DNA from 2 places in the Pseudogracilibacillus sp. SO10305 genome. Region 2 is predicted to be linked to the other one. Evidence: riboswitches for the same ligand, from Rfam matches in the RefSeq annotation. Region 2 holds a riboswitch; the other holds the start of a gene.

The links. Region 2 has a riboswitch for S-adenosylmethionine ahead of SPD45_RS07400 (5-methyltetrahydropteroyltriglutamate--homocysteine S-methyltransferase). Riboswitches for the same ligand answer to the same signal wherever they lie in the genome.
Region 1: linked by a shared signal. The riboswitch ahead of SPD45_RS08145 (DUF2292 domain-containing protein) and the one ahead of SPD45_RS07400 (5-methyltetrahydropteroyltriglutamate--homocysteine S-methyltransferase) in region 2 are both predicted to bind S-adenosylmethionine.

The regions. Positions count from the first base shown of each region.
Region 1 covers NZ_JAXHDE010000008.1:69,225-73,840, reverse strand. Annotated here, with positions in the region: gene SPD45_RS08155 (bifunctional homocysteine S-methyltransferase/methylenetetrahydrofolate reductase) at 1-1,840, opposite strand, end outside; gene SPD45_RS08150 (PLP-dependent transferase) at 1,857-2,966, opposite strand; gene SPD45_RS08145 (DUF2292 domain-containing protein) at 3,016-3,192, opposite strand; SAM riboswitch class I at 3,302-3,404, opposite strand; gene SPD45_RS08140 (NCS2 family permease) at 3,492-4,616, opposite strand, start outside.
Region 2 covers NZ_JAXHDE010000007.1:57,475-62,090, reverse strand. Annotated here, with positions in the region: partial or broken gene SPD45_RS14395 (hypothetical protein) at 162-281, opposite strand; gene SPD45_RS07405 (disulfide bond formation protein DsbD) at 696-1,094, shown strand; SAM riboswitch class I at 1,560-1,659, shown strand; gene SPD45_RS07400 (5-methyltetrahydropteroyltriglutamate--homocysteine S-methyltransferase) at 1,768-2,877, shown strand; partial or broken gene SPD45_RS07395 (transposase) at 3,103-3,286, shown strand; gene SPD45_RS07390 (hypothetical protein) at 3,351-3,506, shown strand; gene SPD45_RS07385 (hypothetical protein) at 3,892-4,419, shown strand.

The DNA of each region.
Region 1 (4,616 bases), on a different contig from region 2:
AATCTACTACTGCTACATTTTGTTTTACACCAGTTTTTTCACGGATATATTGAACTAATTCAACTGTAATGTCATAACGCATAAACGGTGTAATTAAATAAATTCCGTTAAAATGTTTTAATGCTTCATCCACTAATTCTTTTGAAATCGCGATACTCTCTGCCGTCGAACGAGCCCGGTCATCTGCGACAGCTCTCATTCGTTCACGAACATCGTCAGTCAATTTAATCCCTGGTACTTCATTATGCAAAAATTCTGCATTTTTCGTAGAAGTAAGAGGCATAATACCTAAAAAAATAGGCGTATCAATATGATTCGTCGCTTCCTTTAATTCGGTAATCTTCTCTACATCGTATACCGGTTGCGTTAAAATATAATCGGCACCACTCGTAATTTTTCTTTCCATACGTTGTACAGCTTTCTCAACATTGGCAACGTTTGGATTAAATGCTGCCGCAACACTAAATGCCGTTTTTTCACGTAAAGAGTTTCCTGAAAAAGAAATACCGTTGTTTCCTTTTTTAATTAATTCAATCAATTTAAAAGAGTTCACATCGAAAACGGAAGTAGCTCCAGGAAAGTCACCAATCTTTGTCGGATCCCCTGTAATTGCAAGCATTTCATTAATCCCTAATGTATGAAGCCCTAATAAATGTGATTGTAATCCAATTAAATTGCGATCACGACATGTTAAATGTACGAGTGGTCGAATCCCTTGCTCTTTTAACTTTACTGCCATAGCTAGATTACTAATTCTCGGCGATGCTAATGAATTATCTGCTAAAGTAATTGCATCTGCACCAGCTTCATGCAATGCTTTTGCACCTTCGAAATATCCTTCCACATCTAAATGTTTTGGCGCATCTAGCTCAACGATAATCGTCGGTCTCTCCTTCGCTAATTCAGGAATCGTTTTTTCCGTCCGCTTTCTTTCTCGTAAAACTTCAATTTGTTCGACTTTACGAACTTCTTTTTCTGTAATTGGCGTTAAATCTTTGACCCCTTCCGCCAAGGCTCTTACATGTTCGGGTGTCGTTCCACAACATCCACCAATTAGCCGAACTCCTTGATCCCGTAACTGTGTTGCACATGTTTTGAAATAATCTGGTTCGTTTTCGTAAAATAAAATACCATCTCGATAAGCTGGCAAACTAGCATTCGGATATGCTGCTAAATATGCATGGTCTAATAATGGTACTGTTTCTAGTGAAGTTACCATTTGTGATGGACCTAGTCGACAGTTAATCCCAACGATATTGGCACCTAATCCCTCTAGCTGTCGTAATGCATCGTGTAAAGCTGTTCCATCTTCTAACACTCCCGGTTCATGCATCGAGACGTTTGTAATAATTGGTAAATCTGTCTCTTCCCGTGCAATTTGTAAAACCGTCCTTAACTCGTCTAGGCTATAATACGTTTCTAAAATTAATCCATCGACACCTTCTAGTAATAAGCAATATAACTGCTCCCGGAAGCTTCTTTTGATTTCATCTTCACTTTCATTCAATGTTTGGCCGCCATATATTCCACCAATATTTCCGAGAATATGTGCCCGACCATTACTCGCACGTTTCGCAATTTGGACTGCTTGCTCATTAATTTTTTTCACTTGTTCTTCCAGGCCATATCTTGCCAGCTTAATATAATTGGCTCCATATGTGTTCGTTTGAATCACTTCGGCCCCTGCTGCGATATATGTTTCATGAACATTCTGGATTTGATCTGGATGTGTTAAGTTCAATTCCTCAAAACAACGTCCAACACCATTCGCATATAAAATCGTCCCCATTGCTCCATCTGCAATTAACACTTTTTTCTCTAAATCTTTTAACAAACTCATCGGATCACTTCACCTCTCATGTACGAATTTGCTCAAATGCACGTGCTAAATCATTTACTAAATCTTCTTCATGTTCTACACCGACTGAAGCACGAAGTAGTCGATTTGATAAACCATAGCTTAACCTTACTTCTTCCGGTATATCCATATGTGTTTGCGTAACCGGGTATGTAAGGAAACTTTCTACGCCTCCAAGACTCTCCGCAAACGTGAAAACTTGTAATGCTTTTAAAAATGGTTCCACAAGATTTTCATTTATAATTTCAAAACTTAACATACCGCCCCTTCCTGGATAATACACATTTGTGACGAGTGGATGGTCTTGTAAAAAGTCGATAACATGTTTTGCATTTCGTTCATGTTGCCTCATTCTTAATGCTAAAGTTTTCATTCCACGAATCAGGCTCCAACAATCGTATGGAGCTAATACTGCTCCAATGGAATTATGTAAAAAGCTAAGCTCTTCACAAACTTCCTCCCCTTTTGCTATAACAAGTCCTGCCAACACATCATTATGTCCAGCCAAATACTTTGTTGCACTATGGATGACAATGTCTGCTCCCTCTTCAATCGGTCGTTGTATATACGGTGTATACAAAGTATTATCGACGATATGTAGAAGATCATTCTTATGTGAAAACTCGGATATTTTCGATAATTTAACTGTTTGCATTAAAGGATTTGTTGGTGTTTCAATAAATATTGCCTTCGTATTTTCTCGTTTTAATGTTTCTAATTCCTCGTAATCTTTTCCGTCCCAATAAGAGAATTCAAAACCATATTTTTTCTCGAAAATCTCGAAAAGTCGGAAGTTCCCACCATAAATATCTCTAGAAGAAATAATATGATCACCTTTTTCAAATAAAGAAAATACGAGTTGTACTGCCGACATTCCAGATGATGTCGCAAATGCTTTATCCCCCTTTTCTAATTCTGCTACAGCTTCTTCTAGTACTGTTCGGGTTGGATTCCCTGTACGGATATAGTCATATCCATCTTGCAGTCCGATTTCCTCGTGGCGAAATGCTGTTGAAAAATAAATCGGTGTACTTACTGCTCGAAAATGCTCATCACGATTATTTCCAATTTGCACTAAAAAAGTTTCTTGTCTACATCGGTCTGTCATTTTATTTCCCCCTAAAATAATTGAATAATATGATTTTTCTGAATAAAATTTATGTAGAAATAATTTCTTTTTCTGATAACTTCTCTTGTTCATCAAATAATGTGTTTTCTTGTTTTTCAATTCTAGCGACATATCCATCATGAACTGTTAATGTGATTGTTCCATTTTCTAAATCCGCTAAATGTCTCTCGAGAAACTTAATATGTGCTTCCTGTAAACGACTCATTTCTCCTCACACCTTTAACCATTTTTTCATGAAGACGAAGAATTTTTCCAATTAAAAAACCTCTTCCTGATTAAGAAGAGGTTCGAATATACATATATTGTCTCGACTCTTCTTATCTTTCAAACTAAAAGCTTGCTGGAATTGGCACAGTACTAGTCAAGTCTGTTGCCGAGGCTTCGTAGGGCCAGTCCCTCCACCTCTCTGGATAAGAAAATGTAAAACTTTTTATTTAATTTTTGATGTTGAATAATACTATACACAGATTTATTAGAACTGTCAAATAATTTCGTGAAACTTTTTTAATGAGCTGGGAAAAAGATCATTTGAATAATAAAGATAACCCCGAATATATAGAGCATTGGGTGCACTTCTTTCCCTTTACCAGTTACTAATTTTAATAAAGGATAAGTGATAAACCCTACTGCAATTCCTGTTGCGATACTCGATGTTAGAGGCATCATTAAAACGACAATAAATGTCGGAAATGCTTCATCAAATTCATTCCACTTAATATTAGAAAGTCCAAATAACATATAACTTCCAACGATAATAAGTGCTGGTGCTGTTACTGCTGATAAAGACGAAATCGCAGCAACTAATGGGGAAAATAAAAGTGAAACTAAAAATAGTAAAGCGACAACCAATGTCGTAAAACCTGTTCTTCCCCCAACTGCTACACCTGAAGATGACTCAACATAAGCGGATGATGGTGTAGAACCTAATGTCGAACCAACAGTTGTTGCAATCGCATCAGCTGTTAACGCCGCACGTGCACGCGGAAACTTACCATTTTTCATTAAACCTGCTTGTTCCGCTACTCCAATCATCGTTCCTGTCGTATCAAAAATAGTGACAAGTAAAAATGCAAAAATTACTCCGTACAATCCATGTTGAACAACACCACCGATATCTAAATCAAAAAAGATTGGAGCTGGTGGTGCAGATATAAAGCCATCAATCGTTAATAAGTTAAAAATATATCCCGTAATTGCTGTGATCGCCATCCCTATAAATAAAGCACCTTTTACATTTCTAGCAACTAAAATTAAAGTGATCACAATACCAAAAACCGCTAATTGTGTCTCTGGAATCGACAAGTCTCCAAATGACACTAATGTTTCCTCATTTGGAACAACAAGTCCTGCCATTTTCAATCCTAAAAATGCGATAAATAAGCCAATTCCTGCTGTTACCCCATATTTCAATGAATCTGGAATCGATTCAATTAGTACTTGGCGAAACTTTGTAAATGTTAATAATAAAAAGATAATCCCTGATACAAACACTGCACCAAAAACTGCTTGATAGGAAACGCCTTGTGTAGCTACAACACTTACAAAATAAGCGTTCATCCCCATTCCAGGTGCAATAGCAATCGGATAATTTCCGAAAAAAGCCATAATGAGCGTTCCAATTACCGCAGA
Region 2 (4,616 bases):
GTAGTTTAATTCAAGAAGATTGTGGCAAATAAAGTCAAATAACCGTAAATCTGATTAAAAAATCAATATTTTTACGGTTATTTGACATGCGACCTGAAAAGGTACTTTTTTGTAGTTTTGGCTTACAGTCATTCTAGCTGAACACCTTAATAAATTTATCTTCATTTATTAAGGTTCATTTTACATAAATAATATTTGTTATAATACAATTGTTTAAAATCACTATTAATTTTACTAGGTACCAATTGTATTGTTTCCAAGTTATTAAGCACATGCCAGGTATATTTATTATGATGTCACCATTCAGCTACATCATCTATTGTCCATTTTCCATCTGGTATACTCCACATTTAGCCAATTCTTCATCAGCAGTCAAAAGTTTGATACTCTATCATTCGTCATGTTTTCTAATTTTATTACATAGTTCTTGTCGGGGATAAATAACGACTATGCTCCTTCATTACTCCAATCACCTTTATTAATAGGGGATTTTTTACCTTCGATTGATATGTTTATCTAAACAGGAGGCGCTAAGTTTTATATACGTTGTTTGATTACGGACTTACGCTATTACTCTCATTGCGCATAGATGAATTTTGTTATTTAAATGTTTAAAACCTTATGATAACATGTACTTAAGAGTGGATGATGATTCAATAAAGAGATCGTTTCGCGGTATAATTAGGAGTGTTTATATGTGTAAAAAAACTTTTAATGCGCTAGGTTGGATTATACTTTTGGGAATGGGAATTTCATGGATAGTGTTTGGTTATTCTAATTGGTACTTATTATTACTTCCAATTGCTTACATATTCTTTTTAGTGAATGATGGAAGTATTAAAGAGTTAAAGAGGATAAGAAAAATGTCCATATTTCAAGTAATTTTAATGCTGTTTGCATTGGTTGTGTCAGTGGCTATTGTATTTAGTCTTATTCAATTATCTAGTTACTTAATAAATGATGTATTATACCTAACTGGTGGGATAAAAACATTTAGCGAGATTATGGCAATAATTCTATCCTTATACCCTGTTAAAATTACTTTTGGTACTGTGGTTTATAGGGTAGCAAATGATTTGAAAGGTACAGGATAAGGAAGCCTAAACTTTGTAGAATGAAAAATGAATTCTACTTTGTTCAGATAGATAGACTATCTATAAATAAATCAAAGTTCGATAAAACTAAGGGATGTTTTGGTATATTAACGCATATTATCAATTACTTACATTTATGGAAGAAAAAATTGCGTTGCGAAGTGGTGGATGAATGTGTTCTAGTAACTGTGTAAAGAGTTTTAACTAATTTAGCTAATCAACGTCTGAAGTTAAATTTACCAAAATCAAGTGAGTCGTTATTGAAAAATATTTTATAGAAATGATTATTACTTGTAAATATTTTTATACTTGTTATGGGTCTTGTATTTCTTTTCAGAAATGACGAGGAAGTAGAGCGTTTATAAAATATATAAGTATATGTCTAAATTACAAAAAACAAGTAATTAATTGACTTCTTCAAATAAATAATGTATTCTAAATATTAACATTTTAAATAATATAGTTTTCTTATCAAGAGAGGTGGAGGGACTGGCCCTTTGAAGCCTCGGCAACAGACTGTTTTGTACTGTGCCAATTCCAGAGCAAGAATGCTTGAAGATAAGAAGAGTGAAAAACTACAGAAATGTATCCTCTTCTTGATTCGAGAAGGGGTTTTTTGATGTTAAAAACCTTGAAGAACAAATAACGAAAACAAACAAAAGGAGAATAGGAAATGTCAATTACTTTAACAAGAGCACCGTTCAAGGCAGATCATGTAGGAAGTTTGCTACGAACAGATACGATTCATCAAGCTAGAAAGGACTTTCAAGATGGAAGCATTTCAGCAGATCAATTATATGATATTGAAACAGAAGAGATTAAACGCATAGTCGATAAGCAGATAGAAGTTGGACTTTCAGCAGTTACAGACGGAGAGTTTAGACGTAGATTTTGGCATACAGACTTTTTAGAGCATCTAAACGGTGTAGAAGGATATGTGCCAGAGACTGGATATATCTTTAATGAAAATGAAGAAACGGAAAGATATGATGTACGTAATATTGGAAAAATCTCATTTAACCACGATCATCCACATATTAAAGACTTTAAATTATTCAACAAAATAGTGGATGGACGTGCTGTTGCTAAGCAAACCATTCCAAGCCCAAATCAGTTATTTAACCAAGGGATTCGTAATGAAACAATTTATCCGGATATTGAAGAGTATGCAGAGGATGTTATTCAAACATATCGTGATGCAATACAAGCATTTTATGATGCGGGTGTTCGTTACCTTCAGTTTGATGATGTTTATATTGCCGGTCTGTCGTCACCAGACATTCCATTTAATGATGGAAAATATCCAAGAGAGTATTTGATTGAACTTGCATTAAAGGTTGTGAATGAAGTACTGGAAGGTAAACCAGAAGATTTATATGTTACAACACATCTTTGCCGTGGTAACTATAGATCGAATTGGGCATTTGAAGGTAGCTATGGATTAATTGCACCTACGTTATTTGCCAAAGAAAAAGTAGATGGATTTTTCTTGGAGTATGACGATGATCGCTCAGGTGATTTTAAACCACTTGATTATATTCCGAACGGAGGTCCGCAAGTGGTGCTTGGTTTATTTACTTCTAAAACGGGAGAGTTAGAAGATAAAGCATTAATAAAAGCGCGTATCGAAGAAGCGGCACAATTTATTCCACGAGAACAAATCTGCCTTAGTCCTCAATGTGGATTTGCCTCGACTCATCATGGAAACAAATTGACAGAGGAAGAGCAATGGGAAAAGTTAAAATATATTGTTGACATTGCAAAAGAAGAATTAGGTTATTAAACTATTTTTCAATAAAAAAATAATGAACCTGTGAAAAAAGTCTATTTGGGGTTATCTACCAAATAGGCTTTTGTGCATTTGAAAACCCCTAGTTCTGCCGGGGGTTCTAAATAGCTTTTAGCGTGGTATTAAAAATACCTCTTTCTCTTGTAAGATGAAGATAGTTTCCCGACCACCATATTTTTAACAGAAGGAGACAATCCTAGTGTAGGATAAGAAAAGACATTGTGGAGATGTAAGTATCGTATTGTAATTGATCCAAAATACAGACGACAAATTATTTATGGAAAATACAAAAAGAACATAGGAGAAATTATCAGAAGTCTTTATGATAGAAAAAATGTAGAAATTCATGAAGTAAATGCTTGTAGGTATTCCACCAAAATTAAGTGTCTCTCAATTTATGGGTTAGAGTTGCCTAATGATTGTTGATCGTCATGCGAATTTAAAATACAAATATGGAAACTAGGTAGTTGCAAGAATACGAGTCGAAGTTGCAAGAATGCGAGTCAAAGTTGCAAGAATATGGGTCGAAGTTGCAAGAATGCGAGTCAAAGTTGCAAGAATGTGGGCCGAAGTTGCAAGAATACGGGTCGAAGTTGCAAGAATCCAACCTCAAACCCGTATGAACGCAACCATAAAGCTAATCACCACCCCACAAAATGGAAATAGGAAGTTTTGATTATTTTAATGTAAATACAAATTATATATTTTTTCGTGATTTTTATTATGAATAATCTGAAAAGAAAGAGATAATGGTTGTGATTGTATTTCACAGATGAAAGATGAACCACTTCACTATTGAATATAGTATTTTTTAATCATCTTTCATTTGATCGTTTACCCATGTCGTTTACAAAATTATTTGGTACATATTTAACGCCTAACACGAAAATTCCACAGTGCTTTTCATATGTAACCTTAAAAAATAATGTGAAAACCACATCGAATATATTACATTGATATTGTATTATAATAAGTTAAGAATCAATTTAGCGAGAAAAGGGTGTTTGTATGCGAAAGCTTTTTTTATTATTGTTTTATATTATTATTTCCTTATTGTTCATGAGTTCTTGTGGGAAAGAAAAGGAGAATCAGGAAATTAATTTAGGAGAAAAATTTATAAAAGAACTTTACAATGTTGATGAACCTAGTGTTGATATTAATGATTCAAGTCCCGAGGATTTAATAGAATTCCAAAATAAGTTTTCAAGTTATTTCACGGAAGATGAATTTACAAATTTAGCAAGCATAAGATTTTTTCTGTTGCCACAAGAGGTATCAAATAAACAAAACAGCAAAATTTCTGTAGAAAATATTTCATTTACAAAAAGGACCGATCATCAAAATGAAAGAACAACGAATTTTGATTTTACTTTCACATTGATTCTCACAAATCATAATAAAGATATAATAGATAAATTTGAAGTGAAGGGACAAATGTCTATTATAGAATCAAATAATGAGCTAAAAATTAATCGATATTATGATCATGAGCCTCTCAAAGATGTGCTCTATAGAAATGAGGATACGACGAACTAAAATTCCGCATCTATATAGTTACAGATTGCTCATTACTCGTGCCATAATGATATAATCCGGCTTATGTATAAGAAAGAGAAGTGTTACAATGAAATGGGACCGTTAGGATTATTCAGTATTGTATTACTATCTATTGTTAGTTGTGAATGATTGTAGCGGAATTTTGCTTACACATAGATTACAATATTCGTTCGGAG